Regions from separate parts of the Nocardioides sp. F233 genome, predicted to be linked through region 1. Evidence: predicted binding sites of a transcription regulator. Region 1 holds the regulator's gene; the other holds the start of a gene.

Region 1 (15,424 bases):
CGATCTCGCTGGGTCCGGTGACGACGTTGGCGCAGAGGTGGATCCCGTAGGACCGGTAGACGTAGAGCCGGTACGCCGGCCCGTACATGATCTCCGAGCGGGGCGTCCGCGTGAATGCGTGCGATGCCGGGTCCTCGCGGCCGCCGTACGCCTCGACCTCGGTGATCCGCACGGTCACGCCGTGGCCGGTGATCGTCCGGTCGAGGAGGGCCCGGGCCCGCCGTACGACGTCGGCCTGGTGACGGGGCGGCACGAGGCGGTCCGAGGTCAGGCGGGCAGGCCCGCGTCGTAGATGCCGTTGACCAGCCGCTCGTGGGTCTTCGCACGGACCGCGGCGGCGTCGCCGAGCCCGGTCACGAAGTACCCCTCGCCCGGGTCGCCCGTCTCGGCGTTCACCACCCACGCGGCGAGGAAGGGCGTCCACGACCGCGTGCCCCGCCGATCCCGCAGCTCGGCCACCACCTTCCCGAGCTGGCGCGCAGGAATGAGGCGCTCGCCCTCGCCCCGCAGCCGCTCGGCGAGCTCGCCGTAGGTGATCGGGTCGACCGTCTCGCACGCGATGGCGACGAGGATCTGCTCGGTCTGGCGGGCGAGGGTCTGCACGGTGTTGAGGGCCACAAGCCGGAGTCTGCCCCTACGACCGGCGTTCCGCGTCATCGAGCACGTGCGGCGTGCCCCGTCAGGACGTCGGCGTGGTGCCGGACGCCAGGGCCACACCCGTCCAGGCTTCGTCGTCACTCACGTCCGCAATCACGTCCAGCCAAGCCGGCAGGTCGGCCGGCTCGCCGTCACCGTCGTCGATCTCCGCCAGCAACGTCCCGTCCTCGAGCTCGTCGACCACCACGTGCATCCCGTCGCGGTGCACGTGGTGCCGCCGCTTGCGCAGCCTTGTCGCCGGAAGCCGGGTGGTCAGCAGCGCCCATTCGCTGTCGTCGAGGTAGAGCGAGGTGCACGCCACCTCGCCCGGCCCGTCGCCGACGCGCACCTTGTGCCCGAGCTTGCGCTGCACCGACCCGTCCGGCTTCCGCACCTCCCGCAACCGCAGCCGCGACCCGTCGACGTACCGGTCCTCGATCTCCCACACCTCGCTCACGCCGTCCGGCACCGCCGCCACGAGGAACCGTCGCTCGCGCTCCACCACCGCGTACTTCAGGGAGACCATGCGCCCATTGCTACCACCGACCTGCGACCATCGGCCCGTGGAGATCGAGGTCGTCGGCGCCGTCGTCGTGCGGGACGGCCTGGTCCTGTGCGCCCGGCGGGGACCCGGCGGCGAGGCCGGCGGGCTGTGGGAGTTCCCCGGCGGCAAGGTCGAGCCGGGCGAGTCTCCGGTCGATGCGTTGGCGCGGGAGATCCACGAGGAGCTCGGCTGCGTCGTCGAGGTCGGCGCCCCGGTCACCACCACGCGGCACGTCGGGTCGTCGGTCGTGGTGGTGCTGTCGACGTACTGGTGCCGAGTGGTGTCGGGTACGCCGGCCCCCGTCGAGCACACGGCCGTCCGGTGGCTGCTCCCCGATCAGCTCGACGAGCTCGACTGGGCTCCCGCGGACGTGCCTGCGGTCGAGCTGGTGGCAGCCCAGGCAGCGCGGATCTCCACCGGGATACGTCCCTTGGGTGAGATCTCGTAGCCCTGCTCCAGCGCCCAGGCGCGCAGCTCGGCCGCGGTCGGCTGGACCTCGCGAAGAGGCGTCAGCGGGGCGTTCGGAGCCAGGTCCGCCACGGCCGCCGCGCCGAGTTCCTCGGCCTCGGCAGCGACCGCGGCGCTGGCGAGGAATCGGTAGGTCCACTCCTGGGCGAGCTTGCGGTTGTCGCAGAAGACGATCGGCACGGACGGGAACGCGACCTGGGTCTCGGCGAGACCGTCGGCGATGACCGCCGTCCGGACGTGGTCGTGCTGGAGGAGCTTGCCGTAGCTCGCCTCGATGACCACGGCTGCGCGCGGCAGGGATGCGAGCTCGGTCAGCTGGTACTTCAGCTTGCCGGTGGTCATCGAGCTCACGAGATCCTGCGGGCTCTTGCGTTCCACCGATGCGATGAGCTCGCCGCGCCTGCCGAGAACGCCGTAGTCACCTGCAGTAAGGCCCTGTCGCTTCGTGGTCACCTGCTGCTCGGCAAAGGTCCACGCGTAGCGTTCCGCGCTGTCCACGACGACGAGCAGGTCGCGGAGGCCCTGGGCGCGAGCAGCCGAGACGGCGACCCGCGGCCGGGCCTGTTTGGTCGTCCGGGCCGTCTGCCAGAACACCGCCTGGCGACCGCCCCGGATCGTCGTGACGACGAACTGAGACCGGTTCTCACGTCCGCGATCGAGGACGAGGTCGATCGCGGCGCCACGTCGTACGCAGGAGCGGACGGGGACCCGTTCGACCACCTCAGCGTCATCGGGCCAGCTGTCGTAGAACCGGTGACAGTAGATCTTGGCCGTACGCGGCCAGGTGTCCTTCGCCTTGAGCAGGATGCCGTCGCCGAGCGGGATCCGCAGTAGGTAGGGCAGCGTTGAATCCGGCTCGGGGTTGCGCGCGATGACGAAGTCGTCGTGCATGCCGCCGAGTCTGCCAGCAACCAGTCACGGGACGAATGCTCACGTCCGCCGTGCGAAGCGGACGTCGCCGTTGGCCAGCCGCTCGGCGCGGTAGGCACGGTCGTGGATGCGGTGATGGTGATGACTGCACAGGCTGATCGCGTTCGCCAGGTCGGTGGGCCCGCCCGCGGACCACGGGCGCAGGTGGTGCGCCTCGGTCCACGCAGCCGGGATCGTGCATCCCTCGGCGCGGCACCGCTGGTCACGCAGTCGCAACGCTCGACGCTGGGCCTTAGAGAACAGCCGCATCCGTCGTCCGAGGTCCAGCACTTCGCCCTTCCCGCCCAACACCGCCGGGATGATCTGCGCCTGGCAGGCGAGTCGCCGCGCCTCGCCCGCCGAGATCACGTCCGTCCCGTCGCCCGCGATCAGCCCTGCGGCCGCGAGATCGCTGCAGAGCTGGGCGACTCCGATCGTCACGATCACCGTCGTGGCATCGCCGCCATGCTCCGGCAGGCCGTTCGGGTCGAGCAGCTCCAGCAGTGCCGCGAACGCGTGGGCGTAGGCGCGGTGTTGCGGCGCCCACTCGCTCGGAGCGGTGTTGTTCTCCCGCTGCCGGGGCGAGGTGAACGCCTGCAGGTAGCGCTTGAGCCGCTCCGCGACCGACGTCGGCAACACCCCCGCGATCCGGGTCCGCCCGTCCCCGAGGTCACGGAACCGCAAGGACGCCTTCTCGTACGCCCGCCGCTCCTCGTCCTCCAGCCGACGCCCCTCCTCGGCCTCGGCGACCTCGGGCGCCACGACCTCCAGGATCCGTCGCCCCAACCGCTTCAGCTCCCGCGGCGGATGCGCGGCGGCGTACCCCACCAACGTCTGCTCCGCCTCGACCGCCAACTCGGGCCCGAGGTCGGCCGGCAGCTCCTCGACCGCCTCGACGATGACCCGCGCCTGCGCCGCCGAGACCACCCCAGCCCGCATCCCCGCCGCCACCATCGGCCGCAGCTCCAACGCCTGCGCCAGGTGTAGATCCGCCCGCGCAGCGCGGGGATCGGCCTGCGTGGCATGGGCCAGCCACGCCGCCACGTCCCGCGCCCCGCGCTCGTCCGCGACGTCGTCGGAGGCGGCGAGCACCCGCGCCTTCAGCTCCGCGAGCTGGGCCTCGGCCCGCGCAAGATCGACCAGCGCCTGCTCCTTCTCCGCAACCGACATGAACACCGGCTGGACGTCGGTGACGTCCGCCAACACCTCGCGCACACGCGCAGCGCACGCCACCATCGGGTGGCACGGAGCGTGCATGGCGACAGACATCGGAGAACCTTCCTCCGGGCGCGCGGACCCGGCAACATGACAACGGGTCCTCACGTCTCGTGGGCAGACGCCTGTGAGGGAGGCGACCCGTCGCACACAGCGCCGAGCCGGATCGGAACCATCAGCCACACGAGGGGTATTGCTCCGACCTACCGATGATTAGAACACGTGTTCGAATCAGAATCAAGGCCCTTTCCACATACTTCCTCCAGCGTTAGTGTCCCGAACGTGAAGCTTCGCCCGGCCATCGCCACTCTCGCCGTCATCCTTCCGCTCGCAGCCATGGCCGCCCCCGCCGGCGCGAAGCCCGCACCGGGGGTGACCACCGGCACCGGCCTGGTGTTCAAGGTCAACCCGGTGCAGTCCAGTGGTGACGAGTCGCTCGTCGACGCCAAGGACTCGGCCAGCGCCGTGCCGGGCAGCGAGTACGCAACCGTCCCGCTGCGGAACCTGGACGGCTCCGGGTACCTGCGCGGCAGGTGGGTCACCGTCGAGTCGGCGACCGGCACGCCGGCGTACTCGGCGAACGGCGTCTTCGACTACAACCGCAAGGACGACCAGTTCGAGCAGGTCATGGCGTACTTCTGGGTGAACCAGGCGCAGGAGTACATCCAGTCGCTCGGCTTCGGCTCCACGCTGCGCCCGGTCGTCAAGCAGTCGTTCAGCGTCAAGATCGACCAGTACGGCGGCGACAACAGCTACCAGACCGACAAGCCGTACCGGGTTCGCCTGGGCAAGGGCGGGGTGGACGACGCCGAGGACGCCGAGGTGATCGTGCACGAGTACGGCCACGCTGTGCACGCCTCGCAGGTGCCGGGCTACGGCACCTCCCTGGACGCCGGGTCGATCGGCGAGGCGTGGGGCGACTACCTCGCCGTGTCGGTCGGCCTGGACGCAGCCGCGGAGTACAACTGGCCCGTGGCGGCCCCCGAAGCCTGCGTCATGGACTGGGACTCCACCTCCTACACCGCCGGTCCAGTGCACTGCCTGCGCCGCCTCGACACCGACCTGACCGTCGCCGACCGCAAGGGCGAGGTGCACTTCGACGGCCAGATCTGGAGCGGCGCGCTCTGGGACGCCCGGGCGGGATACGAGTCGCTCGGGCTGACCTCGCGCGACTTCGACACCACCGTCATCGACGCCCAGTTCGACTTCGCGCCGGACACGTCCTTCGACGCCGCCGCGACCGCGATCTACGACAAGGCGCTCACCCGTGACGGCGCCGCTGCTGCGGGCGTCATCGAGGCCGCCTTCGCCGCCCGCGGCATCACGATCAGCCACTGACGACTCAGACCCCAGCGCCAGGAGCTGAGACCAGAGCTTCGACGCAACGCAGACGGCCCGGCTCCTCCGAAGTGGAACCGGGCCGTCGTACGTCGCCTGCGTCTCGATACGCCCTCGCCTAGCGGCTCGGGCTACTCGACGACCTCTGGTCAGCTGCAGCCCGAGGTGCTGCCGCAACCCTCACACACGTAGCAGGACCCAGCCGGGCGCATCTTCGTGCCGCACGTCATGCACAGCGGCGAGTCGACGGCGTGGCCGGTGATCTGCTCGAGGAGCTCGGCGGTGGTCTTGGCGACCTTGACCTCGGGGGCGCCGGCGAGGGGGTCCTCGTCGGTGACCTCGATGACCTCGGCCTCGACCGGGGCGGTCTTGGCGGCGGGGGCGGTCTCGACGAGCTCGGAGGCGTTGCCGGTCTCCTCGACGGGCTCGTAGGAGCCGGTCTCGAGGTGGCGCTGGCGCTCGTCGGCGGAGTAGATGCCGAGGGCGGAGCGCTCGTCGAAGGACAGGTAGTCGAGCGCCAGGCGGCGGAAGACGTAGTCCATGATCGACTGGGCCATGCGGACGTCGGGGTCGTCGGTGAGGCCGGCGGGCTCGAAGCGCAGGTTGGTGAACTTCGAGACGTAGGTCTCGAGCGGGACGCCGTACTGGAGGCCGATCGAGACGGCGATCGAGAAGGCGTCCATCACGCCGGCGAGGGTCGAGCCCTGCTTGCCGAGCTTGAGGAAGATCTCGCCGAGCTCGTTGTCGTCGTGGGCACCCGAGGTCATGTAGCCCTCGGCGCCGGCCACCGAGAAGGAGGTGGTGCGGGCCTGGCGGGACTTCGGGAGGCGCTTGCGGGTCGGGGCGTAGACGACCTTCTCGACGACCTTCTCCACGACCTTGGTCTCCGCGGCGTCGGCAGCGGCGGCGTCCTTCTTGGCCTTGCCGCCACCGTCGGCCAGGGGCTGGCCGACCTTGCAGTTGTCGCGGTAGATCGCGGTGGCCTTGAGGCCGAGCTTCCAGGACTCGAGGTAGATCTGCTCGATGTCCTCGATGGAGGCCGACTCGGGCAGGTTGACCGTCTTGGAGATGGCGCCGGAGAGGAACGGCTGGCAGGCGGCCATCATCAGGACGTGGCCCATGGGCTTGAGCGAGCGCTCACCCATCGCGGTGTCGAAGACCTCGTAGTGCTCCGGCTTGAGGCCGGGGGCGTCGACGACGTGGCCGTGCTCGCCGATGTAGGCGACGATCGCCTCGATCTTCTCCTCGTCGTAGCCGAGCTTCTTCAGCGCACGCGGGATGGTCTGGTTGACGATCTGCAGCGAGCCGCCGCCGACGAGCTTCTTGAACTTCACCAGGGAGAAGTCGGGCTCGATGCCGGTGGTGTCGCAGTCCATCATGAAGCCGATGGTGCCGGTGGGCGCGAGGACCGAGGCCTGCGCGTTGCGGAAGCCGTTGGACTTGCCGAGGTCGACGACCTTCGCCCACTCCTCGGTGGCCAGCTTGTGGACCTCGGCGTCGGCGATGTGCAGGGTGCGCACGTCGTCGTTGGCGGCCTGGTGCTTGCGCATCACGCGCTGGTGGGCCTCGGAGTTGCGGGCGTAGCCGTTGTAGGGGCCGACGATCGCGGCGAGCTCGGCCGAGCGGCGGTACGACGTACCGGTCATCAGCGACGTCACCGTGGCCGCCATCGCGCGACCGCCCTCGGAGTCGTAGCCGAGGCCCATCGCCATGAGGAGGGCACCGAGGTTGGCGTACCCGATGCCGAGCTGGCGGTAGTCGCGGGTGGTCTGGCCGATCGGCTCGGTCGGGAAGTCGGCGAAGCAGATCGAGATGTCCATCGCGGTGATGATCAGCTCGACGGCCTTGGCGAACATCGGGGCGTCGAAGGTGTCGTCCTCGCGCAGGAACTTGAGCAGGTTGAGCGAGGCGAGGTTGCACGAGGAGTTGTCGAGCGACATGTACTCCGAGCACGGGTTGGACGCGGTGATCCGGCCGGTCTCGGGGTTGGTGTGCCAGTCGTTGATCGTGTCGTCGTACTGCAGGCCCGGGTCGGCGCAGGCCCAGGCGGCCTCGCTGATCTTGCGGAACAGGCTGCGGGCGTCGACGGTCTCGATGACCTCGCCGGTCATCCGCGAGCGCAGGCCGAACTCGCCACCGTTCTCGACGGCGCGCATGAACTCGTCGTTGACGCGGACCGAGTTGTTGGCGTTCTGGTACTGGACCGAGGTGATGTCCTTGCCGCCGAGGTCCATGTCGTAGCCGGCGTCACGCAGGGCGCGGATCTTGTCCTCCTCGCGCCACTTGGTCTCGACGAACTCCTCGATGTCGGGGTGGTCGACGTCGAGGACGACCATCTTGGCCGCACGACGCGTCGCGCCGCCCGACTTGATGGTGCCGGCCGAGGCGTCGGCGCCACGCATGAAGGAGACCGGGCCGGACGCGGTGCCGCCGCTGCTGAGGAGCTCCTTGGAGGAGCGGATCCGGGAGAGGTTCAGACCGGCACCGGAGCCGCCCTTGAAGATGAAGCCCTCCTCCTTGTACCAGTTGAGGATCGAGTCCATCGAGTCGTCCACCGAGAGGATGAAGCACGCGGAGACCTGCTGGGGAGCGGTCGTGCCGACGTTGAACCAGACCGGGGAGTTGAAGGAGAAGTACTGGTTGGCCAGCAGCCAGGTCAGCTCGTGCTCGAAGACGTCCGCGTCCGCCGCGCTCGCGAAGTAGCCGTGCTCCCGACCCGCCTTGACGTACGTCGACACGACCCGGTCGATCAGCTGCTTGAGACCGCGCTCCCGCTCCGGCGTGCCGACGGCGCCGCGGAAGTACTTGGTGGTGACGATGGTGGAGGCGTTGAGCGACCAGAAGTCGGGGAACTCGACACCGAGCTGCTCGAAGACGGTCTCGCCGGTCTTCCAGTTGGTCTGGACGACGTCGCGCCGCTCCCAGGTGATCTCGTCGTACGGGTGCACACCCTCGGTGCTGAAGATCCGCTGGATCTTCAGTCCCTTCTTGGTGTAGCGGGCCGTCTCGCTGGGCGTCTGGCTGCGGGCCGTCTCGGTCATGGCTCTCCTGGTCTCCTCTGTCGGCGGTTTCGGCGGGGCGTCGGCGGACAGCAGGAGCAGCGCGGCTCCTGCACAAACGGGGCGGTGCGAATGGGGAAAGGGGAAGGTGGCCCGGCAGGCAGCTTCCCCACTACCTGCCGGGCGTCTGTGGTCAGCCCGTCGAGGCGGGCTGGGCTCCCTCGGACAGCAGCTGGCGCTCGGCCCGCATCAGGGAGATCTCGTTCTCGAAGTCGGCGGCCGAGTCGAAGCCGCGGTAGACGGAGGCGAAGCGGAGGTAGGCGACCTCGTCGAGACGACGCAGCGGCGGCAGGATCGCCAGGCCCACCTCGTGGGCGGCGATCTCGGGGCTGCCGGCCAGCCGGAGCTGGTCCTCGACCTCCTGACCCAGCCGGGCCAGGTCGTCCTCGTCCACCGGGCGACCCTTGCAGGCCTTGCGGACGCCGGCGACGGCCTTCTCGCGGGTGAACGGCTCGGTCGCGCCGGAGCGCTTGAGCACGGTCAGCTGCATGGCCTCGACGGTCGTGAACCGCTTCTCACAGCTCGGCGCCTGGCAGACCCGGCGGCGCCGGATCGAGCAGCCGTCGTCGGAGACGCGGGAGTCGAGGACCTTGGTGTCATGGTGCTTGCAGTACGGACAGTGCATGGGTCCCCTCCTCTCGAGGCTACGACCTGTGGACAACTCCCCCGCCTGTGGAAAAGGTGGGGCGAACTGTGGGTTTCCGCTCCGGTCCTGTGGGTGACGGAGGGTCGCCCTGTGGACTAGATGTGGAGAACTACATCGTTGTAACTACTAGATGTAGTGGTAACCGTACGCCCCGGCCACCAGTGATGCAAGCGCGGGTCACGACGAGTTCGACCGGGGTCCGGCTCGGGCGGAGTTTGCGCAGGTCACCGCCACAAAGGCGGCTTCGCGACCCCTCCCCGACCGGCGTTTCGCCGCGGTACGACGGGCCGCCGACGCCGCCCGGAAGCAGTGGAGGGCGCGTTGGCTGAGCATTCCACCCACCCATCAGGAACAATGACCGCCGTGACGGGTGGCAAGCGGGCTGGCGATCGGGCGAAGGCGAAATTCCGGCCCGCCCTCCTGCTGAGCGCCGCCGGCGGGACCGCGTCCATCGTGGCCTGGGGGTACCTCGTCGTCGCCGCCATCGACTTCGGCGCGACCGCACGCCACGACGGCAAGGGCAGCGCCTGGGCCTTCATGGCCGTCGCCTCGCTGGGCGCCATGCTCTGCCTCTTCCTCACCTTCATGCTGGCCATCCGCCTCTCCCGCGCCCTGGGCATGAGCTCGCACCACCACGAGCCCCGCCCCAAGAAGGACCCGGCCGCCCCCAAGGGCGGCAAGCGCGCGGCTCGCTGAGCTCGCAGCCCCGACGACGCGCGAAGGGCGGGATCCGGTTCGGTCGGATCCCGCCCTTCGTCTTCCCCAGGCCAGTACAGGCCCGATCTCCGCTGGGGTCGAGGCAGCGAAGAAGTCATCTGGTGCGACTAGTGCGTCGGAACCCGCAGCTCCTGGCCGACGTAGACCATGCTGCCGTCGAGCGTGTTGAGCTGCTGGATGGTCTGCATCATGTCGCGCACGTCGTCGCCCGAGGTCGCGGCAGCGTCGCTCGCGATGTCCCACAGCGTGTCACCGGGGCCGACCGTCACCAGCTGGACCTGCGGCGCACCGCCGTCCTCGCGCGTCGCGGCCGAGGCGGCGGCCAGCCAGATCGCCGCGAGGGCGACGGCGGCCAGGGCCAGCAGGAAGACGACCGCGCGGCCGCGCCGGGTCAGCCGGACCTGGCCCCGGGCGCTGGGACGGGCCGCAACGGGGCGGGCAGTCGACGTACGGCGGACAGCGGTGACGCGGGGCGCGACGGTGATGGTGCTCATGGAAACCTCCGGGGGAAGTGGACGGGACCTGTTGTATCCAGGGGGTCCGACGGAAGGTGTTCGATCAGGCGTTCGATCGAACATGTGTACGAGATTAGATCAGGTGTTCGAAGATTTCCAGCACCGTTCGAAAGTTCGTTCGACCGGCGTGTCGCGACACGCGGTTCGAACAGATGTTTGAAACAGGTGGCCAGGTTCGGTTAGCGTCGTCACACGGGCCCGGTCGATCCGGACCACACCACCCGAGCTGATCTGGAGGGCGATCGATGACTGAGCGCAAGGGCACGGAGCGCAAGGGCGACCGCAAGGCGAGCAGTGTCACCGAGCTGCCCGACGGACCGGCCGACGCGACCGGCCTGACCCCGCGCCAGCAGCGGGTCCTGGCCCACATCAAGGACAGCATCGAGAAGCGGGGCTACCCGCCGAGCATGCGCGAGATCGGCCAGGCGGTCGGCCTCACCAGCACCTCCAGCGTCGCCCACCAGCTGCGCACCCTCGAGGAGAAGGGCTTCCTCAAGCGCGACCCCAACCGGCCGCGCGCCCTCGAGGTGTTCCTGCCCGAGGTGATGGCGGCGCGCCGGGCGATGGGGAGTGCCGAGGAGACGACGTACGACGAGACCGGGATCGGCGACGCCGCACCGGCACCCGCCAACGTGCCGGTCGTCGGCCGGATCGCGGCCGGTGGCCCGATCCTCGCCGAGGAGCGGATCGAGGACGTCTTCCCGCTGCCGCGCCAGCTCGTCGGCGACGGCCAGCTGTTCCTGCTCGAGGTCAGCGGCGAGTCGATGATCGAGGCCGCGATCTGCAACGGCGACTACGTCGTGATCCGGCAGCAGCCGACCGCCGAGAACGGCGAGATCGTCGCGGCGATGATCGACGGCGAGGCGACGGTCAAGACCTTCCAGCGCAAGGACGGCAAGGTCTGGCTGCTCCCCCACAACCCGGCGTTCGAACCGATCGACGGCACCAACGCGACCATCCTCGGCAAGGTGACGGCGGTGCTGCGGCGGGTGTGAGGTTTGCCTGACCGGCCGGTGACATAGGGTCTGCTTGTCCTGTCGCCATACCAAAGGCCGGTCCTGATGCCTCGTCGCAGCCACTTCCCCCTCATCGGGCTGCTGTCCACGCTCCTCGCTGCCTTGCTGACGGTGTCCGTCCTCGGCGGCGTCGCCGGGGCGGACGACACCTATCCGGCCGCACCGGCCGGCACCGCGGTCCCCGTCGACATCGACGACACTGTCGCCCAGGCGACCGCGGAGCAGGCCCTCGAGACCGTGCAGGACATCGTCGACACGGCTCCGAGCGCCGCGCCGACCGACACCACGACCGGTGCCGACCTGACCATGGCGCTGCGCGACCTCGCGCTCACCCGCGACGACCTGCCGACCAACCTGCAGGACGACGCGGCGCAGCTGCTCGCGCGGCCCGGCACCGGCTACCGCCCGCCCCCGGGCTCCGGCGGCATCGAGTGCACGCCGGGATCGGGTCTGCCCTGCTACACCGCGCCCGAGGCGGCGCCGCTGTGCGGCAGCGGGATCTGCGTGCACTACGTCCAGGGCGCCTACTCGCCCAGCACCGGATCGGACGCACCTCCGCTCGCGCCGGTCAACTACCCGGCCATCGTGCTCGACGTGATGAAGAACGTCGCCAACCGGTACGTCGCCGCGGGCTACCGGACGCCGGTCAGCGACGGCAACGAGTTCGACGTCTACCTCGCCGACCTCGGCAAGCGCGGCCTCTACGGCTACTGCACGACCGACCAGCGGGTCGCGGGCCACGTGACCGCCGCGGCGTACTGCGTCCTCGACAACGACTACGCCGAGTTCGGCGCGGTGCCCGGCCCGCTGGGCAACCTGCAGGTGACCGCGGCCCACGAGTACTTCCACGCGGTGCAGTTCGCCTACGACGTCAACGAGGACAGCTGGCTGCTCGAGGCGACCGCGACCTGGGCCGAGGACGAGGTCTACCCGGACATCAACGACAACCGCCAGTACCTCAAGGGCGGTCCGCTCGGTCAGCCCGCGCAGCCGCTGGACCACCGCAGGGGCCTGGCCCCGTACGGCGCGTGGATCTTCTTCAGGTACCTCAGCGAGCACTTCCCTGCGGACTCCGGCGGCATGCCCGTCATCGTGCGAGACATCTGGGACCTGGCTGCCGGGTCGGCCACCTCGCGGCAGGCGATCAGCGCCGCCCTCGCCGCGCGCGGCACCGACCTGCGCACCCAGTTCGGGCGGTTCGCCGAGGCCAACCGGCGCCCGGCCCTGAACTACTCCGAGGGCGGCGCCTATCCGCGGGCCAAGCTGTGGCGCGGCGTGAAGCTGTCGCCCGCGCGCCGGTCGGTCTCCGACTCGGTCGAGCTCAAGCACCTCGCCTCGCGGACCATCCGCTTCAAGTCGAAGTTCCGCGGCAAGGCCCACCTGCGCGTCCACGTGGACGGCCCGAAGCGCACGAAGGGCGGCTACGTCCTGGTCACCATCAAGAAGAAGGGCCAGGCGCCGGTCACCAAGCTGGTCAGGATCAACCGCAAGGGCGACAAGACCAAGCGCTACCAGTTCGGCAAGAAGGTGCAGTGGATCGAGATCACCTTCGCCAACGCCGGCAAGAAGGACTCGACCGCGAAGGTCAGCGCGACCGCGCGCTGAACCGGCTGATCCAGGCTGGCCCCGACGAAGGTCGTGGGTCAGGCCCGGCCGCTGAGGCGGCCGAGGGCCTGACGCACGACCTTCGGGTCGTTCGTGGTCCACATCGGCGGCAGGCTGGCCTTGAGGAACGAGCCGTAGCGGGCGGTCGCCAGCCGAGGATCGAGTACGGCGACCACGCCACGGTCGCTCGTCGTACGGATCAGGCGCCCGGCCCCCTGCGCGAGCAGGAGCGCGGCGTGCGTCGCGGCGACCTGCATGAAGCCGTTGCCGCCCGCCTGGTCGGCGGCCTTCTGGCGTGCGCTCATCAGCGGGTCGTCGGGGCGCGGGAACGGGATCCGGTCGATGATCACCAGCTGGCAGGTGTCGCCGGGGACGTCGAGACCCTGCCACAGGCCGAGGGTGCCGAACAGGCAGGTGTGCGGGTCCTCGACGAACTGGCGAGCGAGCTCGGGCAGCTGGGCCTCGCCCTGGGCGAGGGTGGTGAGGTGGGGCAGCGTCTTGCGGACGTGCTCGGCGGCAGCCTCCGCGGCCCGGCGGCTGGAGAACAGTCCGAGGGTGCGGCCGTCGGCCTGGTCGACCAGCTCGGTGATCTCGTCGAGCTGGGCCGGGCCGAGGCCGTCGCGACCGGGCGGGGGCAGATGGCGGGCGACGTACAGGATGCCCTGCTTGGCGTAGTCGAACGGGCTGCCGACGTCGAGCCCGCGCCACGGCTGGGCGTCGTCGGGCCAGTCCTTGCGCGGCGCCTCGGGCGCGACCCGCTCGGACGGCTTGAGCCCGACCGAGCCGGCGACGGTCGCGAAGTCGCCGCCGAGCATCAGCGTGGCCGAGGTGAGCACGACGGTGTTGTCGGAGAGCAGCTTGTCGCGCATCTGGGCCCAGACCTGGAGCGGCGCGACGCAGAGCATCGGCGGGATCCGGTCGGTGCCCTCGGTGCGCCAGAGCACGTCGGCCTCGGAGCTGGCGGCCATCCGCTCGGCGGTGGTGAGGACCTCCTGGACCATGCCCTTGGCCTGGGTCATCGCGGCGTCGGGGTCGCTGCCGGACTCGGCCTTGGGGAAGGCGCCGACGCAGGCGCGGGCGGCGTCGCGGACCAGCACCAGCGCGTCGGCGAGCGCCTCGGGGACCTGCTCGAAGCGCCCGGCCGGGGCGTCGGTGATCGCGGCGCGCAGCGCGTCGGCGGCGTCGGCGAGGTCCTCGGCCTCCTCCCCCTCGACGTGGCGGATGCTGCGCCGGGCGGCCCGCTCGACCTCGGCGGCCCACAGCTCGTCGGTGGCGGCCTGGGTGACCCGGGCGGCGAGCTCGTGGGCCTCGTCGATCACGACGGCGTCGTACTCCGGGATCATCGGGATCCCCTCGACCGCGTCGATCGCGAGCAGCGAGTGGTTGGTGACGATGAGGTGCGACTTCTGCGCCTTCTCCTTGGCGCGCTCGGCGAAGCACTCCTCGCCGAAGGGGCACTTGCTGGCGCCGACGCACTCCCGGGCGGTGACGCTGACCTGGCGCCACTCCTTGTCGGTGTGCCGCGGGGCGTCGTCGCGCTCCCCCGTCTTGCGGTCCTCGGCGGCCTTCTCGGCCCAGCTGCGCAGCTCCAGGACCTTGCGGCCCATCGCGCCCATGGCGTCCTCGGCCTGGATCAGCTGGCCCTGGTCGTCCGGCGCACCCTCGCGCACGCGGTGCAGGCAGGCGTAGTTGGAGCGCCCCTTGAGCACGGCGTACGACGCGTCGACGCCCGGGACCGTGCCGACGGCCTTCACCAGGCGCGGCAGGTCGCGCTCGACCAGCTGGTGCTGCAGCGCGAGGGTCGCGGTGGCGATGACGACGCGCTGGTCGTGGAGCAGGGCGGGGACGAGGTAGCCGAGAGACTTTCCCGTGCCGGTGCCGGCCTGGACGAGGAGGTGCTCCTTGTCGCCGAACGCATCGGCCACGGCCTCGGCCATCGCGACCTGGCCCTCTCGCTCCTGGCCGCCGAGCGCGGCCACCGCCGTCGCGAGCAGGTCGCGGACCGGCGAGGTCCGGTCGGCAGCGGTGGTGGTCACCGGGAAACCCTAGAGGGTGGCGCCGACGTTCCCGCGCGCCCCTCCACAGCTCCCCCGCGTTCAGCGGAACGGACCGTCGCGGACCACCCCGAGCACCTCGTCGACGGTGATGCCGTGCGGGTCGACGTCGGCCAGCCACCAGGTCGCACCGGCCGCCTCGAATGCGGCCAGGTCGGCCGAGGCGGGGAGCGCCACTGCGACGTCGTACGGCGTCCCGGCGGTGCCGGCCTCCACCCGCAGCCCCCGGATCCGGTCGACCGCCCCGGCCAGCTGGTCGGGGTGCTCGAGGTTGACCGGGACGAACCCGTCGTGGCGGGCGGCGCGGACGAGCGGGCGACGGTTGCCGGGGAATCCGGCCGTCCAGACCGGGACCGTGCCGTGGACCGGCCGCGGGAGGAAGCGGACGCCGTCGATCGTGCCGCCCGGGCCGCGGTGGTGGACCTCCTCGCCGCTCCACGCCTGCCGCAGGACGGCGAGGGCGTCGTCGAGCAGGACGGCCCGGCGGCGGTCGTCGACCTCCTCACCGAAGCGCGAGAACTCCTCGCCGAACCGGTCACTGCCGAGGCCGGCACCGAGGACCAGCCGGCCGTCGCTGAGGCGGTCGAGCGTGGCGGTCTGGCGGGCCACGACCTGCGGCCGACGGCGCGAGAGCGGGGTGACCATCGGGCCGAGCCGCAGGCTCGAGGTCGCCGCCGCGACGGCGGCGAGCGTCGTCCACGG
Region 2 (15,424 bases), on a different contig from region 1:
CGAGGACGCGCTGCTCGAGGCGCGAGGCGGCGCCCCAGCGGGCGCGGTGCATCGCGGCGAGCTGGTCGCGGGCGACGGGCAGGCCGCGCTTGACATGGGCGAGCGTCAGCCGGGTGCCGGCGTCGGGGGCGGCGGCGTCCCAGGTGGTGGAGCCGAGGAGCTGGAGCAGGTACGGGTAGCCGCGCGACTCGGTCACGACAGCGGCGAGCGCACCGTCGGTCCAGGCGACTCCTTCGGCCTGGGCCGGGGCGACGAGCGCGGCGCGGGCGTCGTCGTCGGACAGCACGTCGAGCGAGACGAAGGTGCTGCGCTCGCCGAAGGTCGCGGCCCGGGTGAGGGCCTCGGGGGTGACAGGCAGGCCGGCCGCGACGGTGGCGAGCGGGTTCTCGGTGCGTTCGCCGTCGAGGTTCTGCAGCGTGTTGAGCAGCACCGACATCTCGTCGGCCGAGGCGGTGTGGAGCTCGTCGAGCAGCAGGAAGAGCCCGGCCCCGCCGTGCGCACGGACCGACGCCGACGCGTCGTGGAGCAGCGACTCCAGCATGCCGATCGCGGCCTGCGGGGGAGCGGTCGCTGCCTCCTTGCGGGCGACCTCGGCCTGCACCTTCGCCCCGGGCAGGCCGACCTCGACGGTCAGCCGCTCGAGCTGGCCACGCCACCGGTTGCCCGTGGGTACGGCGTCCGCGCGCTCGAGCGCCCGCGCGACGCTGTGCGCGATCGCGGAGAGGACCGGCTGCTGCCGGGAGCACGCCACCCATGCGGTGACGAACCCGGACTCGACGGCACCGCGCTGCGCGGCACGCAGCAGCGACGTCTTCCCGATGCCGCGCGGTGCGTGGAACACCATGAGCGGGCCGCCGAGCTCGCCGTACGTCGCCACTCGGGCCAGCAGGCCCTCGATCCGGCGCATCTCCACGGCCCGGCCGGCGAGGATCCGGGGGACCTGACCGGGGGTGTAGGGGTTGCTCGGCATGCCGCCTCCCGCGCGTGATACGTCTTTATACTTAGCCGAAGTATAAAGCGGTATCAGGCCATCAGGTGGAGGCGCGACGGGGTCTCAGGGGCGGGCGGCGACCGCCGCCAGCCCGTCCCCGCTCACCAGGTCCGGGTCGGGCGCCCGGCCGGACGCGAGCATCAGCAGCTCCTGGATCGGTCCGGTGATCGTGGGTCCGGAGCCGCGGGTCCAGTCGATGTCGGTGGCGACCATCCGGACGCTGCGCACCAGCTTGCCGGACCCCATGAGGAAGGCGAGGCGTCGTACGCGGTCGGCGGCGACTGCCGCCGCCTCGGGCGCCATGGTGCGCTGCTGACCGAGCGGTCGAACGATGTCCTGGTGGTGGAGGAGGGCGTCGATCAGGGGCTCGACCGAGGTGGTCGTCGGGACGTGGTGGGTGCTGGTCGAGAACTTCTCGAAGTCGCCGAGGATGCTCTCCCGGGTCTCGCGCGCGCCGAGCCGCTTCACCTCGCGGTAGATCATCGCGTTGTAGCCGCGGCCGAGGTTGCGCACGGTCATCCCGGGCATCTGGGCCCAGCCGATCTGCGGGGTGGAGATGACGTGGGCCGCGACGTCGTGGACGGTCCAGCCGGGGCAGAGCGTGTCGTGCGCCCAGTCTGCAAGGTCGAGGTCGGCCAGCGTGGCGGCGAGCGCGGCGCGCTCGGCGTGGATGTGCGCCCAGGTCGTGGCCTTGTCCATGTCGACTCCCATTGGTCAGTCTCCCTGACTGATATGGTCAGCCTGACTGACCACTTCGTCAAGACCCGTGGAGGCCGCGATGTCCGAGCCGCACCCGGCGCTGCTGATGTTCATCGGTGCGCGGTACGTCGAGCAGCGGGTCTCCGACGCCGTCGCTGCCGCCGGCTTCAGCGACATCACGCCGGCCATGGGCCGGGTCGCCGCCCGGCTGAGCGACGAGGGGATCCGGGTGACCGAGCTGGCCGAGCAGGCGCGGATCACCAAGCAGAGCGCGAGCGTGCTGGTCGACCAGCTCGAGCGAGCGGCGTACGTCGAGCGGGTACCGGACCCCGCCGATGCCCGGGCCCGGCTCGTGGTGATCGCGCCGCGCGGGCGCGACGTGCAGCGGGTCGCGCGCCGCGAGGAACGGGCGATCGCACGCGAGTGGACGCGACACCTGGGCGCCGAGCGGATGGCGGCACTCCGGGCGGCGCTGAGCGACCTGCGCGAGATCACCGACCCGTACCTGTGACGGGCAGTGATGGCGGCGACGATTTCGCCAGTCCCTGCTTCCGCGAGTAGTCTTCTCCGGTTGCCTCGGCGAGGGAGCTCCCGCTTCTGTGACTCCGTGATCGACTGGGCCGGTTCGTCTTTCATGACGCCGCGCGCCCTGCCGGTCACCGGGTGAGGGAAGCGCGGCGTTTCTCGTCTCCGAGCAGCCGCCACCACCACGCGACGATCAGGAGATCCCCATGAGCACCGAGAAGATCCAGGCCGAGGTCCGCACCGAGTTCGGCAAGGGCGCCGCCCGCCGCATCCGCCGCGACAACAAGATCCCCGCCGTCGTCTACGGCCACGGCAACGAGCCGGTCCACCTGACCCTCCCGGGCCACGACACGATGATGGCGATCAAGCACGGTGGCGCCAACGCCGTCCTCGAGCTCGAGTTCGACGGCCAGTCGCAGCTCGCCCTCACCAAGCAGGTCCAGGTCGACCCGGTCCGCCGCGTCCTCGAGCACGTCGACTTCGTCGCCGTGAAGCGTGGCGAGAAGGTCACCGTCGACGTCCCGGTGCACCTCGTCGGCGACGCCGCCAACGGCACCCTGGTCGTCACCGAGAACGCGACCGTCCAGGTCGAGGCCGAGGCCACCCACATCCCCGAGCAGTTCGAGGTCAGCATCGAGGGCGCCGAGGCCGGCACCCAGATCCACGCCGGCCAGATCGCGCTGCCGTCGGGCGTCACCCTGCTGACCGACGCCGAGACCCTCGTCGTCAACGTCACCGAGCAGGCCGCTGCTGAGCCCACCGCCGAGGAGGCCGCCGAGGCTGCCGCCGAGGCTGCTGGGGCCGGCGACAGCGAGTGATCACCAGCCGGCTCAGGTGGTTCCTGGGCCGACTGATCTCCCCGGCGCGGACGTCCGCGCCGGGGAGCACCGCCGCACCCGACGAGGAGACCTTCGTGGCTGACGCGACCAGCGCCGACGTCTGGCTCGTCGTCGGGCTCGGCAACCCCGGCCCGTCGTACGCCGGGCACCGGCACAACATCGGCTACCTGGTGGTCGACGAGCTCGCCCGCCGGATGGGCAGCGGCTTCCGCGCCCACAAGACCGGCCGCGCCGACGTCGTCGAGGGCCGGCTCGGCGCCCCCGGTGTCGCCAGCCCCCGGGTGGTGCTGGCCAAGTCCCGCTCGTACATGAACGAGTCGGGCGGCCCCGTCAAGGCGCTCGCGACCTTCTACAAGGTCCCCGCCGACCGGGTCATTGCGATCCACGACGAGCTCGACATCGACTTCGGCACGCTGCGCATCAAGGTGGGCGGCGGCGACAACGGCCACAACGGCCTCAAGTCGATGCGCTCCTCGCTGGGCACCGGCGACTTCTACCGGGTCCGGGCCGGCATCGGTCGCCCGCCGGGTCGCCAGGAGGTCGCCGACTTCGTGCTCTCCAACTACGGCACCGTGGAGCGCAAGGAGCTGCCGTTCCAGATCGACTCCGCGGCCGACGCCGTCGAGTCGCTCATCGCCGACGGCCTCGAGAAGACCCAGTCGCGGTTCAATTCCTGACGTGTCCTGCCCAGCGGCACGACTGCGCCCGGCTTCGACCGGCCCACTACGCTGACCGCGTGACTTTCGAGCCCGGAACCCCCGCTCCCGAGGTCGTCGCCGACGACCACCGCCTCGCTGCCTGGCTGGCCGAGGAGGCCGGCCGCCGTCTGCTCGAGGTGCGCACGGAGGGCCTGGAGGGCAAGGAGCTCAAGGACGCCGGCGACCGCGCCGCCCACGTGCTGCTCATGGACCTGCTGGCGACGTACCGCCCCGACGACGCGGTCCTCTCCGAGGAGGCGCTGGAGAGCGCGGCAGACAAGGACGCCCGGCTCACCGCGGCCAAGGTCTGGATCGTCGACCCGCTCGACGGCACCCGCGAGTTCTCCGAGCCGCCGCGCGACGACTGGGCCGTGCACGTCGCCCTCTGGCAGGACGGCCGGCTGATCGCCGGCGCCGTCGCGCAGCCCGCACTGGGCGAGACCTTCAACACCGGCACCCCGCCGGTCGTCCCGGCCCGCACCTCGCAGCGGCCGCGGATCGCGGTCTCGCGCACCCGCCCGCCGGCCTTCGTCGAGGCGCTGGCGAAGGAGCTCGATGCCGAGCTGGTCCCGATGGGCTCGGCCGGCGTGAAGATGATGTCGGTCGTGCGCGACGTGGCGGACGCCTACGTGCACGCGGGCGGCCAGTACGAGTGGGACTCCGCCGCGCCGGTCGCGGTCGCGCGCTCCGCGGGCCTGTTCACCTCGCGCGTCGACGGCAGCGAGCTGGTCTACAACCAGGCCGACGTCTACCTGCCCGACGTGATCGTGTGCCGCCCCGAGCTCTCCGAGCAGATCCTCGCCTTCATCAAGGCCAACGGCACCGACTGACGTCTCGGCATGGCTGACGAAGGCACCGAGGAGCGCAGGACGCGGATCGACTGGCCCGCGACCTTCGCCGGCGCGGGCGCGGCCGTCACGGTCGCCGTCCTGCTCTCCACGCTCGGCGCCGCCGGCACCCTGATCGGCGCCGCCCTCGGCAGCGTCATCGCGACGGTCAGCACCGCGCTGTACAAGCAGGGCATCGAGTCCAGCCGCCGGCGGGTGGCCGAGGTGCAGGCCGCGGCGTTGCAGCGCGACGCGGCCCGGGCGCACCGCCACGTCGAGGCCTCCGAGGTCGTCGAGCCGGAGCTCGTCGAGGCCGGGGACGACGAGGCGATCGACCCGGTCGCCGCGCTCGGCCGTCGCTGGGCCGCACTGCCGTGGAAGCGGCTCGCGATGCTCGCGGCCGTCGTCTTCGTCCTCACGCTGGTGGTGATCAGCGCCATCGAGCTGATCGCCGGCAAGAGCGTCTCGACGATCACCGGCGGCACCGACGGCAAGGACCGGACCTCGATCGGCGGGGTGCTCGGCGACGGCGGCAGCAAGGGCCAGGACAAGAAGCAGGAGCTGCCGGCCGAGGAGACGCCGACGCCGACGCCCACGCCGACCGACCCCACCAGCACCGCTGCCCCGACGGAGCCCACCACCCCGGCCACGCCGACGGAGGCCCCGACGCCGACCGAGACGGCCACCGTGACCGAGACGGTCACCCCGACCCCGGCGCCCTCCGCGACACCCAGTCCGTCGGCGACGACGACCCCCTGACGCCGAAACCGGTTGCCCGGGCGCCGGTTCCCCGGCAAGGGTGGGCGCGTGACGTCGTACATCTCGCACACCACCGTCGACTGCGCCAACGCCTACGAGCTCTCGGAGTGGTGGAAGCCGGTCCTCGGCTACACCGACCTCCCCGGCGACCCCAACCTGCCGGGGCACGAGGAGTGCATGATCATCGACCCCGACACCGGCCACCAGGTGCTGTTCATCGAGGTCCCCGACCGCAAGGTCGGCAAGAACCGGGTGCACTTCGACCTGCGCCCGCGCACGGGAACCCGCGACGAGGAGATCGAGCGCCTGCTGGCGTACGGCGCCGTGCAGGTCGCCGACCACCGCGGCATCCACGGCCCCGGCAGCGGCTGGGTCACCTTCGCCGACCCGGAGGGCAACGAGTTCTGCGTGGTCCGCTCGCAGGGCGAGCTCGACAGTTCCGCGTGATCAGAACACGTTGAGCGGCCGGAACTGCACGGAGATCCGTGGTCCGGCCGAGGCGACCTTGGGCACGGCGTGCTCCCAGGTCCGCTGGCAGGAGCCGCCCATGACCACCAGGTCGCCGTGGCCCATCTCGACCGCGAACGCCTCGTCGCGGCGCTCGGGGTCACGCGGGCGCAGGTGCAGCCGGCGCGGGTCGCCGACCGAGACGATCGCGACCATGGTGTCGTCGGTGGAGCCGCGCCCGATGGTGTCGCCGTGCCACGCGACGCTGTCGCGCCCGTCGCGGTAGTAGCAGCAGCCGGCGGTGCGGAACGGCTCGCCCAGCTCGGCGGCGTACCGCTGTGTCAGCCGCTCCCGGGCGGCGGTGAGCGCCGGGTGGGGGAGCTCGTCGCCGATCATGTAGGTGAAGACGAGTCGGGGTACGTCGACCACCCGGTCGTACATCGCCCGCCGCTCCGCGCGCCACGGCACGTCGCGGACCAGGGTTGCGAAGACCTCGTCGGCGTCGGGCAACCAGTCGCGCGCGACGTCGACCCAGGCGCCCGCGCTGAGCACGCGGCGCTCGGTGGTGACCTCGCTCGCCGCGGCGTCGAACAGACTGGTCTGGAAGTCCACCGTCATGGACCGAGGATACCCCCGGATCGAACAGGTGTTCGCATGGCGCGCTCGGCAAAATTCCGTGCGTTCCGGGGACGGCGCGCCACGGAGATCCCTAGTCTCAGGCGCGCAGCGCGCCAGCACCAAGGGGGGTCGATGAGCCGCTCGCTCAAGCACGTGACCATCCGTGAGTACGTCCGGGGCCTGGTCGCCGGCAGCGCACCCGGCACCGCCGCGCCCTCCGAGCGGGACCTGGTCGACCGCTTCGGGGTCGCCCGGATGACGGTGCGCCAGGCGCTGGACGCGCTGGTCGGCGAAGGAGTGCTGGAACGGGTGCCCGGTCGGGGCACGTTCGTCGCCGCGCCCCGTCGTACGGCGACCGGTGTCATCGGCTTCACCGAGGAGATGGCCCGCCGTGGCATGGTCGCCGAGGCACGCACCCTGGTCGCCGAGCGGGTCGCCGCCGGCGACGGGCTCGCGACCGCGCTGCAGGTCGCCCCGGGCTCGCCCCTGGTGCGCTGGCGGCGGCTGAGGATGGCCGACGGCCGGCCGGTCTGCCTGTCGGAGACCTACCTCGTCGAGCGGCGGGTCCCGGGCCTGGTCGATGCCCTGCCCAGCAGCCTGTACGACGACCTCGGCGACCGCGGCCTGCGCCCCACCTGGTCCGAGGACGTGCTCGCCGCGTGCGCGGCCGGCTCGGAGGAGGCTGCGCTGCTCGAGGTGCGGAGCGGAGCGCCGGTGCTGCGGCTCGACCGCCGGGCGTGTGCGGAGGAGGTCGTGGTCGAGGTCTCGCGCACGGTCTACCGCGGCGACCACCACGCGGTCAGCCTGCTGCTGCGCGGCTGAGCCCGCCGATCAGGAGAGTCCGCCGAGCGGCGCGACCTCGATCCCGGACTCCTCGCAGACCCAGGTCGGGGCGGGGCCGCCGAGGTCGGGCTCGATGTGCAGCGCGTGCACCGGCGCGTCGTCGCAGGCGGTGCACCGCGGCCACAGACCCTCGCGCGCCTGCCGGCCGAACCGGTCGGCGAGCCCGTCCTGCACGTCCTGGGCCACCAGACCGGCGATGAACGGCGCGCCCTCGGGCCACTGCTGCAGCCACCACCGGCGCTCGGAGCAGGCGTCCTCGAGCAGGGTCACGGAGTCCGGCGTACCGAGGGCGCGGGCCTGCAGGTCGGCCAGCACCTGCGCTCGGGCCCGGAAGATCACGCTGTCGTCCACAGGTCCATTGTGCGCGGGTTTGGTGACGGGGCGGTCCGGGGCATTGCAGCCGGCACCGCTCCCGACCCGCGGGAGCCACCGAGAGGGGACCGCCATGACCCTGTCCGCCGTGTGGGGCGACCTGGACCGGCTCGACGACGAGATGGCCGAGCTCGCGGGGCAGGTCGCCCAGCTGACGTCGTACGCCGGGCGCTGGGTCTGCCAGCGGGCCGGCTTCGCGCCCAGCCCGCTGTGCCTGCTGCGTCCGCTGGCCGAGCTGATGGACCTGCTGGCCGAGGGCTTCGGCGACCTGCGCGTCCTCGCGCTCGACGACTGGGGCGACCTGCGGCACGGCGTCGCGTTGACCCGCCTGGACCTGCGGGCGGTCGACGACGGCGTGGCCGGCCTGGTGCCGGTGGTGGCGGGATGACCGCCGAGCCACTGGTGCTGCCGGAGCCCGCCCTCGGACCCGAGCGGCTGCGTCACGACGCGGAGTTCCGGGCGTTGGACCGCACCTTCGACCGCATCCGCGACACGGTCAACACGGGCATCGACGTCCTCAACGACCTCGGCTGCGGGCTGCGCCGACTGCCCGAGGAGAGCCTGCAGGAGCTGGTCGTGCTGCCGCTGACCGGCGACTACCGCCGGATCAGGCAGAACGCCACCGCGATCGGGTACGTCGACGCCGCGCTGACCCGCTACGCCGCCTCCACCGCCCGGCTGGCGCTCGCGGTCGGCCCGTGCTGGGAGGGCGAGGCCGCGGCGTCGTACCTGCACCGCCTGGGGCGGCACGCTGCGGCCGCACGCGGCGCCGGCGAGCTGCTGACTGTCGCGGTCCCGGTGTTCGAGGAGGTCGCCCGGTTCGCCGAGCGGCTGGCCGTCGAGGTCGAGGAGCTCGTCGTGGAGCTGGTCGAGAAGGGCACCCGGCTGATGACCCGGCTGCTCGCCCGGGTCGCGGGGCCGACCGGCTGGGCGGTCTTCGGGGCGGAGGTGGCGTTGCACGGACTGGACGCCGTCACCGACCTCGTCGAGGACGCCCGCCGGCTGGTGGCCATCGTCGACCGGCTCCTCACGATGAAGGAGGAGGTGATCGACCGGGTCGACGAGCAGCGCGACCGGCTGGCTGAGCTCAGGCGGGTCGCCGACGTCGCCCGGGAAGCGCTAGGCAGGTAGCCGGGCGAGCTCGCGCGCGACGTTGGCCCGCGCGGTCTGCTCCCACTCGCTGCGCCCGTGGGCGGTCCGGAACAGGGCAGGGGTGTCGGTCAGTGCCCGCAGCACCTCGGCCCGGCCGGCGGCGAACACGTCGTCGTCGAGGTGGGCGTACTCCGAGCGGACCGCGGCGACGTACTCGTCGTAGCGCTCCTGCGCCGCGGCGAGGATGGACAGGTCGGCGTCCGAGAGCGCGCACCCGTTGGCGTCGTCGGGCTCCGGGCGGTGGTGCTCGGTGAGGCGCACCAGCCGGGCCACCTCGGCGACGGTCGCCTCGTCGGCGTGGGCAGGCAGCGTGTCCTCGGCCCAGGCAGCCGAGCGCTCCTCGGCGTCCCGCTCGCCGTCGTACACCGCGTCGTGGAACCACGCAGCGAGCAGCACCGGCGTGCGGTCGTACGCCACCCCGGCGGCAGCGAGCTCGTCGAGCCGCTGCAGCACCTCGGCGAGGTGGCGGGTGCCGTGGTGCCCGCGGCTCGGGTCGCCGTAGGCCGCCAGCAGCTCGTCGCGCAGGGCGTCGGCACCGGTCAACGGCCAGGGCAGGTCGGTCACCTTGGGATGGTCGTCCTCCATCCCGGTATTCAAACCGACTGCCCCGGCCGCTGTCACCGCTGGGGTCCCTCAGTCGCCCTTCACGTTCACGATCTGGCGCAGCACGTGCCGGACCTCGACGAGGTCGGCCGCGTCGGCCATCACCCGGTCGATGTCCTTGTAGGCCGCCGGGATCTCGTCGATGAACGCGTCGGTGTCGCGGTAATCGATGCCCGCCATCGCCTCCCGCAGCTGCTCACGGGTGAAGGTCCGGCGGGCCTTCGACCGGGAGTACTCCCGGCCCGCGCCGTGCGGCGCCGAGTTGAGCGCGACCGGGTTGCCGCGTCCGCTGACGACGTACGACGCCGTCCCCATCGATCCCGGGATCAGGCCGGGCCGGCCCTGCTCCGCGTTGATCGCGCCCTTCCGCGACAGCCACACGTCCTTGCCGAAGTGGCGCTCCTGCTCGGTGTAGTTGTGGTGGCAGTTGATCTCCTCGACGCGCTCGAGCTCGTCGGCCGACCCGAGGCCGACCCACTCGGCGAACTGCCGGACGACCCGGTCCATCATCTCCTCGCGGTTGAGCAGGGCGTAGCGCTGCGCCCACCGCATCTCGCGGATGTAGGCCCAGAACTCGTCGGTCCCCTCGGCGAGGTACGCGAGGTCCTTGTCGGGGAGCTCGATCCACCACTTCGCGCAGAGGTCGCGGGCGACCTTGATGTGCTTCTGCGCGATCTTGTTGCCGACGCCCCGCGACCCCGAGTGCAGGAACAGCCAGACCCGCTGCTCCTCGTCGACGGTCACCTCGATGAAGTGGTTGCCGGACCCGAGCGTGCCCAGCTGCAGGTCCCACTGCTTGACGTACCGGCCGGGCTCGAAGCCCGCCTGCTCGGCCAGCGTCGTGAGCTCGGCGAGCCGCCGCTCGGTGTGCTCCCTGCTGATCGTGCGGTTGGCGGCGCCGGCCGAGAGCGGGACCGCCCGCTCGATGGCCTCCCGCAGCGGTCGCCGCTCGGCGGGCAGCTGGTCGGTGGTGAACCGGGTGCGCACGGCGATCATGCCGCAGCCGATGTCGACGCCGACCGCGGCCGGGATGATCGCGCCGAGGGTCGGGATGACCGAACCCACCGTCGCACCCAGGCCCAGGTGGGCGTCCGGCATCAGCGCGAGGTGGGGGTGGATGAACGGCATGGTCGCCGTCGTCACCGCCTGGTCGCGCGTGCCCTGCTCGAGGATCGAAGCCCAGCTGAGGAGCTTCGGGGTGATCTTGTCCATCGTGGTGTCCTGCGTCGTGGCCCTTCTCGTGTCCCGGGTCCGCCGGGTGCGGACCGGCGCACGAGGCTAGGTGCCCGGAAATGCGTTGCGCACGTCATTTTGTCCAGCGGTAGCCGCATCCAGACGCTGTCCGGGCCGCCCAGCTCGTCGGCGGTGCGATGGGTCTCGACGAACCCGTGGTGCTCGTAGAACGCGCGGGCCCGCTCGTTGCCGGCCATGTGCGCCAGCCGGATCTCGCTCGCGTCACGGCCGGGTCCCGCCACGACCGCGGCAAGCAGTGCCGTCCCGGCGCCCGTGCCCTGCGCCACGGGCACGACGTACAGCTTCCAGATGTCGACGACGTCGCCGTCGACCGAGTACGTCGCCACGCCGCTCACCTGCCCGTCCGACTCGGACACGAGCACCAGACCGGCGGCGATCGCCTGCGCGGTCCCCTCGGGCGACCACCAGTCGGCCAGGCCGCGGTGCCCGCCTCAGCGCTCAGCCTGCTCGCGCAGCCAGGCGGCGAGCACCTCGTTGATCCGCAGGCCCAGGTCGACCTGGGCGGCGAAGGGTTCGTCGGCGTCCATCCGCTCGTGCAGGTCGAGCAGCGCCGCCGTCTCGGCCTCGACGTGCTCGAGGTCGCGGGCGAAGACCTGCCTGCGGTCGGCAGGGGCGAGGAGCTGGTTGAGGAACAGCCGCACGGCGCTCTCGTTGCGCTGCGACCGGTCGGGCTCGTCGTCGACGAGCCAGCGGCGCAGCTCGCTCCGGCCGTCGTCGGTGAGGGCGTAGGTCTTGCTGCCGCGAGGGCCGCGGTCGACGACCTCGACCAGTCCGCCCGCCTCGAGGCGGGCCAGCTCGGGGTAGATCTGGCTGTGCCGCGCGTGCCAGGCCGAGCGCAGCGAGACGTCGAACATGCCCGAGAGCTCGTAGCCCGTCGAGGGCTTGCGGGCCAGCAGGCCGAGGATCGCGTGGCGCAACGACATGACCTGAGCCTACTGGTGCCGTCAGTTTTGACATGTCTAAATTGACATGTCATTTTCGACATGTGAATGCACCTGATCTCGCCCCGCGCCGGCGGGCCCTGCTCTGGGCCGCCGTGGTCGCCGGGCTCCTGCTCGCCATGCTCGACCAGACCATCGTCGGCACCGCCCTGCCGCGGATCGTGAGCGACCTCGGCGGTCCGTCCTGGTATGTCTGGGCCTTCACCTGCTACCTCGTTCCGGCGACCGTGCTGCTGCCCGTGGCGACCCGACTCTCGGACCGGACCGGTCGCCGCGACATGCTGCTGATCGGCATGGGCCTGTTCGTGGCAGGCTCGGCGATCTGCGCCGGCGCCGGCTCGATGCCCGTCCTGGTGGCGGGCCGTGCCACCCAGGGGGCCGGGGGTGCGGCCCTTGAGGCGCTGAGCTTCCTGGTCGTCAACGAGCTCGCCCGTGACAGCAGGAGGGGAGCGGGGCAGGCCGCGATCTCCGCGGTCATGGCGCTCAGCTTCGTCGCGGGTCCGCTGATCGGCGGACTGCTGACGGACCACGTCGGCTGGCGATGGGCGTTCCTGGTCAACGTCCCCGTCGGCCTGGTCGCCATGGTGCTGCTCGTCCGCTCGCTGCCGGCGTCCTTCGGGCGCACCGAGTCCCGTCGGGTCGATGTCGACCTCGCCGGCATCGGCTGCCTCGTCGTCGGCATCGGCGCGCTCCTGGTCGCCCTCAACCGGCACCAGCAGCTCGGCGACTGGCTGCTGCCGTCCACCGGTGGCGCGCTCCTGTGCGGTGTCCTGGTCATCGTCGTGTTCCTCCGGGTCGAGGCCACCGCTGCGGCGCCGATCGTGCCGCTCAGGCTGCTCGCCGACGCGGCGTCGCGCCGGCTGCTGGTCGCGGGCGCCTTCGCGACCACCGGCCTGTACGCGTGCGTCCTCCTCGTCCCGCGCTGGTACCAGCACGACGGCGGGGTCGATGCGACCGGGGCTGGCGTCCGTGTCTACCCGCTCCTCGTCGCGCTGCTCGTGGGCGTCAACGTCGGAGCGGTGCTCGTCAGCAGCGGAGCGCTGCGTATGCCGTTGCTTGCCGCCAGCGCGGTGACGGGGGTCGGCGCGCTCGCCTTCCTCGCCCTCGGTACGTCGTCCTCGGGCCTGGTGCCGCTCGTGGCCATGGCCGTGCTGGGGCTCGGCATGGGGCCGCAGCTGTCGGGCCTGCAGATCGCGCTGTCGCGGACCGTCGCGCCCCGGGACCTCGCTGCGGCGATGGGGACGCTGCTGCTCGGGCGACAGGTCGTCGGAGCGGTCGCGCTGGCCGCGGCCGATGCGCTGTACCGCAGCCGTTCGGCGACCGACGGTTCCGCGTCCGGGACCGGCTGGGCGATCGCCTGGGTCGCGGGTGCGGGTGCCCTGGCCGCCGCGATTGCCCTGGCGGGGGTGCGTCGCCGCCTGCCGGTGGCGCCCGAGCCCGTCGCGGCCTGAGAAGCGGGACGGCCCGAGAGACGCGTCGCGTCTCCCGGGCCGTCCGTGTCGTGCGTCAGCCGACCACCGGCACGTTGGCGAGCGCCTCCGCGAGATCGGCGTCCGACAGCGGGTCGTCCTCGAGCTTGCCGCTGAGGAAGCTCTCGTAGGCGCCGAGCTCGAGCAGACCATGGCCGGACAGGCCGACCACGATCACCGGCGAGGTGCCGGCCTCGGTCGCGGCGAGCGCCTCACGGCGTACCTGCGCCAGGGCGTGCGACGACTCGGGCGCCGGGACGATGCCCTGGGTGCGGGCGAACTCGACGGCGGCCTCGAAGCACTCGCTCTGGTGCAGTGCGGCCGCGTCGATCAGGCCCTCGTTGACGGCGTGCGAGACCAGCGGCGCCATGCCGTGGTAGCGCAGGCCGCCGGCGTGGATCGGCGACGGGACGAAGTCGTGGCCGAGCGTGTGCATCTTCATCAGCGGCGTGAGGCCGGCGGTGTCGCCGAAGTCGTAGCGGTACTCGCCACGGGTCAGCGTCGGGCACGAGCTCGGCTCGACCGCGAGGATCCGCGGCGCCTGGTTGCCGGCCAGCTTCTCGCGCAGGAACGGGAACGCGAGGCCGGCGAAGTTCGAGCCGCCGCCGGCGCAGCCGACGACCAGGTCGGCCCCGGTCTCGCCGGCCTTGGCCAGCTGGAGCAGCGCCTCCTCGCCGATGACCGTCTGGTGGAGCAGCACGTGGTTGAGCACCGAGCCCAGCGCGTACTTGGCCTCCGGGTCCTGCGCCGCGACCTCGACCGCCTCGGAGATCGCGATGCCGAGCGAGCCCGGGTGCTCGTCGGGGAACGCCTTGCCCGACTCGGTCAGCCTGCTCGGCGAGCGGTGCACCGTGCCGCCGAACACCTCGATCAGGGTGCGGCGCTGCGGCTTGGTGTCGTACGACGCCCCGACCTGCCACACCTCGCAGCTCACGCCGAACAGTGCGCTGGCGTACGACAGCGCCGTGCCCCACTGGCCGGCGCCGGTCTCCGTCGTCAGGCGGGTGATGCCGTTGATCTTGTTGTAGTAGACCTGCGGCACGGCCGTGTTGACCTTGTGCGAGCCGGCCGGCGAGACGCCCTCGTACTTGTAGTAGATCCGGGCGCTGGTACCGAGCTTCTCCTCCCAGCGGCGGGCGCGGTACAGCGGGCTCGGCCGGTACTGCCGGTAGACGTCGAGGACCGGCTCCGGGATGTCGACGTACCGCTCGGCGGTGACCTCCTGCGCGATCAGCTCCGGCGGGAACAGCGGCGCCAGGTCGTCCGGTCCGACCGGCTCGTGGGTCCCCGGGTGCAGCGGCGGCGGGGGAGGCGTCGGCAGGTCGGCGACGATGTTGTACCAGCGGGTCGGCTGCTCTTCCGGCGCGAGGGTGTACATCACCTGGTCGTCGCTCATGGGGCATCCTCTCGGGTCGGGTCCTCGGACCTCGGATCCTAGGCCTGCCCCGTGCGGCTGCTCCGGCCGTCCGCACCGCAGTAACACGCCGTCCACCCGTCTACCTGTCGCTTGTCCGCGGGAAACAGCCGAAATCGGGGCCTCTGCTGCTGACAACCGCCGGGAAGTCGCGTGGACAGCGTGTTACTGCGCGAGCTGCGCGGTGCCGCCTGTCGGACGCCGGTGCCTCGCCTGTCGGACGCTGACCTCGATCGACCGCGCCTCGTAGGGCAGGATTCGGGGTGTGAGTGCTGACGACGCCCGGGCCGAGCTCCACCGACTCCGGTCGAGCATCGACAACCTCGACGCCGCCCTCGTGCACCTGCTGGCGGAGCGGTTCAAGTGCACCGAGGCGGTCGGTCGCCTCAAGGCGCGTGCCGCGATGCCACCGGCCGATCCCGCTCGCGAGGCGGTCCAGATCGCGCGGCTGCGGTCGATGGCGGAGAGCTCGGGGCTGGACCCGCACTTCGCCGAGAAGATCCTCAACGTGATCATCGCGGAGGTCATCCGCAACCACGAGCAGTTCGCCGAGGAGAACGAGGACTGACGCTCGCCGGGGCTTGTAACTAAGGGTTACAGGTCGAATTCCGGTGTCACAACGCCCGGGTAGTGGCAATTGCGCCCGGGTAGTCGGTCCGCGCCGCTGGGCAGGCTCGGTCTGTTCGGACGACCCGGGGTGGGTGGATCGATGCGCGATCTCCCCGGGCGTTGTTGCTGCTACCCGGGTGCTGTGGTGCCTGTTTTCGTGACGTAACCCTTAGTTACAAGGGCGCGCAGGTATGCTTAACTGCGGTTAACGAAATCGCGGAGGAGGGCCCCGATGTACGTCGCCGCGTCCGACCTGGACGCCCTTCGCCTGTCGCTCGGCGAGGGGCCGCAGTCGGCGATCAAGGTGCTGATCGCCGTCTTCCTGCTGGGCATCGCCCTCGACACCAAGCCGTCCGACCTGCGG

The links. The regulator LexA, encoded in region 1, represses DNA repair genes until DNA is damaged. The targets are predictions, from matches to a motif close to TCGAACANNTGTTCGA.
Region 2: a site for LexA is predicted at 6,424-6,439, ahead of ACZYRU_RS25115 (alpha-ketoglutarate-dependent dioxygenase AlkB). Genes of this name have one in related genera too.

The regions. Positions count from the first base shown of each region.
Region 1 covers NZ_JBVASH010000001.1:1,057,093-1,072,516, reverse strand. Annotated here, with positions in the region: gene ACZYRU_RS05125 (DNA-3-methyladenine glycosylase) at 1-253, opposite strand, end outside; gene ACZYRU_RS05120 (hypothetical protein) at 268-618, opposite strand; gene ACZYRU_RS05115 (CYTH domain-containing protein) at 680-1,162, opposite strand; gene ACZYRU_RS05110 ((deoxy)nucleoside triphosphate pyrophosphohydrolase) at 1,200-1,628, shown strand; gene ACZYRU_RS05105 (ERCC4 domain-containing protein) at 1,517-2,539, opposite strand; gene ACZYRU_RS05100 (HNH endonuclease signature motif containing protein) at 2,579-3,826, opposite strand; gene ACZYRU_RS05095 (M36 family metallopeptidase) at 4,055-5,110, shown strand; gene ACZYRU_RS05090 (vitamin B12-dependent ribonucleotide reductase) at 5,260-8,151, opposite strand; gene nrdR (transcriptional regulator NrdR) at 8,303-8,794, opposite strand; gene ACZYRU_RS05080 (hypothetical protein) at 9,170-9,511, shown strand; gene ACZYRU_RS05075 (LysM peptidoglycan-binding domain-containing protein) at 9,640-10,026, opposite strand; gene lexA (transcriptional repressor LexA) at 10,293-11,042, shown strand; gene ACZYRU_RS05065 (MXAN_6640 family putative metalloprotease) at 11,109-12,668, shown strand; gene ACZYRU_RS05060 (ATP-dependent DNA helicase) at 12,707-14,704, opposite strand; gene ACZYRU_RS05055 (LLM class flavin-dependent oxidoreductase) at 14,765-15,424, opposite strand, start outside.
Region 2 covers NZ_JBVASH010000008.1:127,390-142,813, reverse strand. Annotated here, with positions in the region: gene ACZYRU_RS25155 (ATP-binding protein) at 1-970, opposite strand, end outside; gene ACZYRU_RS25150 (maleylpyruvate isomerase family mycothiol-dependent enzyme) at 1,055-1,690, opposite strand; gene ACZYRU_RS25145 (MarR family winged helix-turn-helix transcriptional regulator) at 1,770-2,201, shown strand; gene ACZYRU_RS25140 (50S ribosomal protein L25/general stress protein Ctc) at 2,422-3,033, shown strand; gene pth (aminoacyl-tRNA hydrolase) at 3,129-3,731, shown strand; gene ACZYRU_RS25130 (3'(2'),5'-bisphosphate nucleotidase CysQ) at 3,791-4,582, shown strand; gene ACZYRU_RS25125 (hypothetical protein) at 4,592-5,338, shown strand; gene ACZYRU_RS25120 (VOC family protein) at 5,387-5,785, shown strand; gene ACZYRU_RS25115 (alpha-ketoglutarate-dependent dioxygenase AlkB) at 5,786-6,403, opposite strand; gene ACZYRU_RS25110 (GntR family transcriptional regulator) at 6,536-7,225, shown strand; gene ACZYRU_RS25105 (DUF8819 family protein) at 7,235-7,597, opposite strand; gene ACZYRU_RS25100 (hypothetical protein) at 7,692-8,006, shown strand; gene ACZYRU_RS25095 (hypothetical protein) at 8,003-8,749, shown strand; gene ACZYRU_RS25090 (HD domain-containing protein) at 8,738-9,355, opposite strand; gene ACZYRU_RS25085 (RtcB family protein) at 9,404-10,585, opposite strand; gene ACZYRU_RS25080 (GNAT family N-acetyltransferase) at 10,513-10,989, opposite strand; gene ACZYRU_RS25075 (PadR family transcriptional regulator) at 11,059-11,550, opposite strand; gene ACZYRU_RS25070 (MFS transporter) at 11,613-13,019, shown strand; gene ACZYRU_RS25065 (TrpB-like pyridoxal phosphate-dependent enzyme) at 13,075-14,433, opposite strand; gene ACZYRU_RS25060 (chorismate mutase) at 14,717-15,019, shown strand; gene ACZYRU_RS25055 (bile acid:sodium symporter family protein) at 15,293-15,424, shown strand, end outside.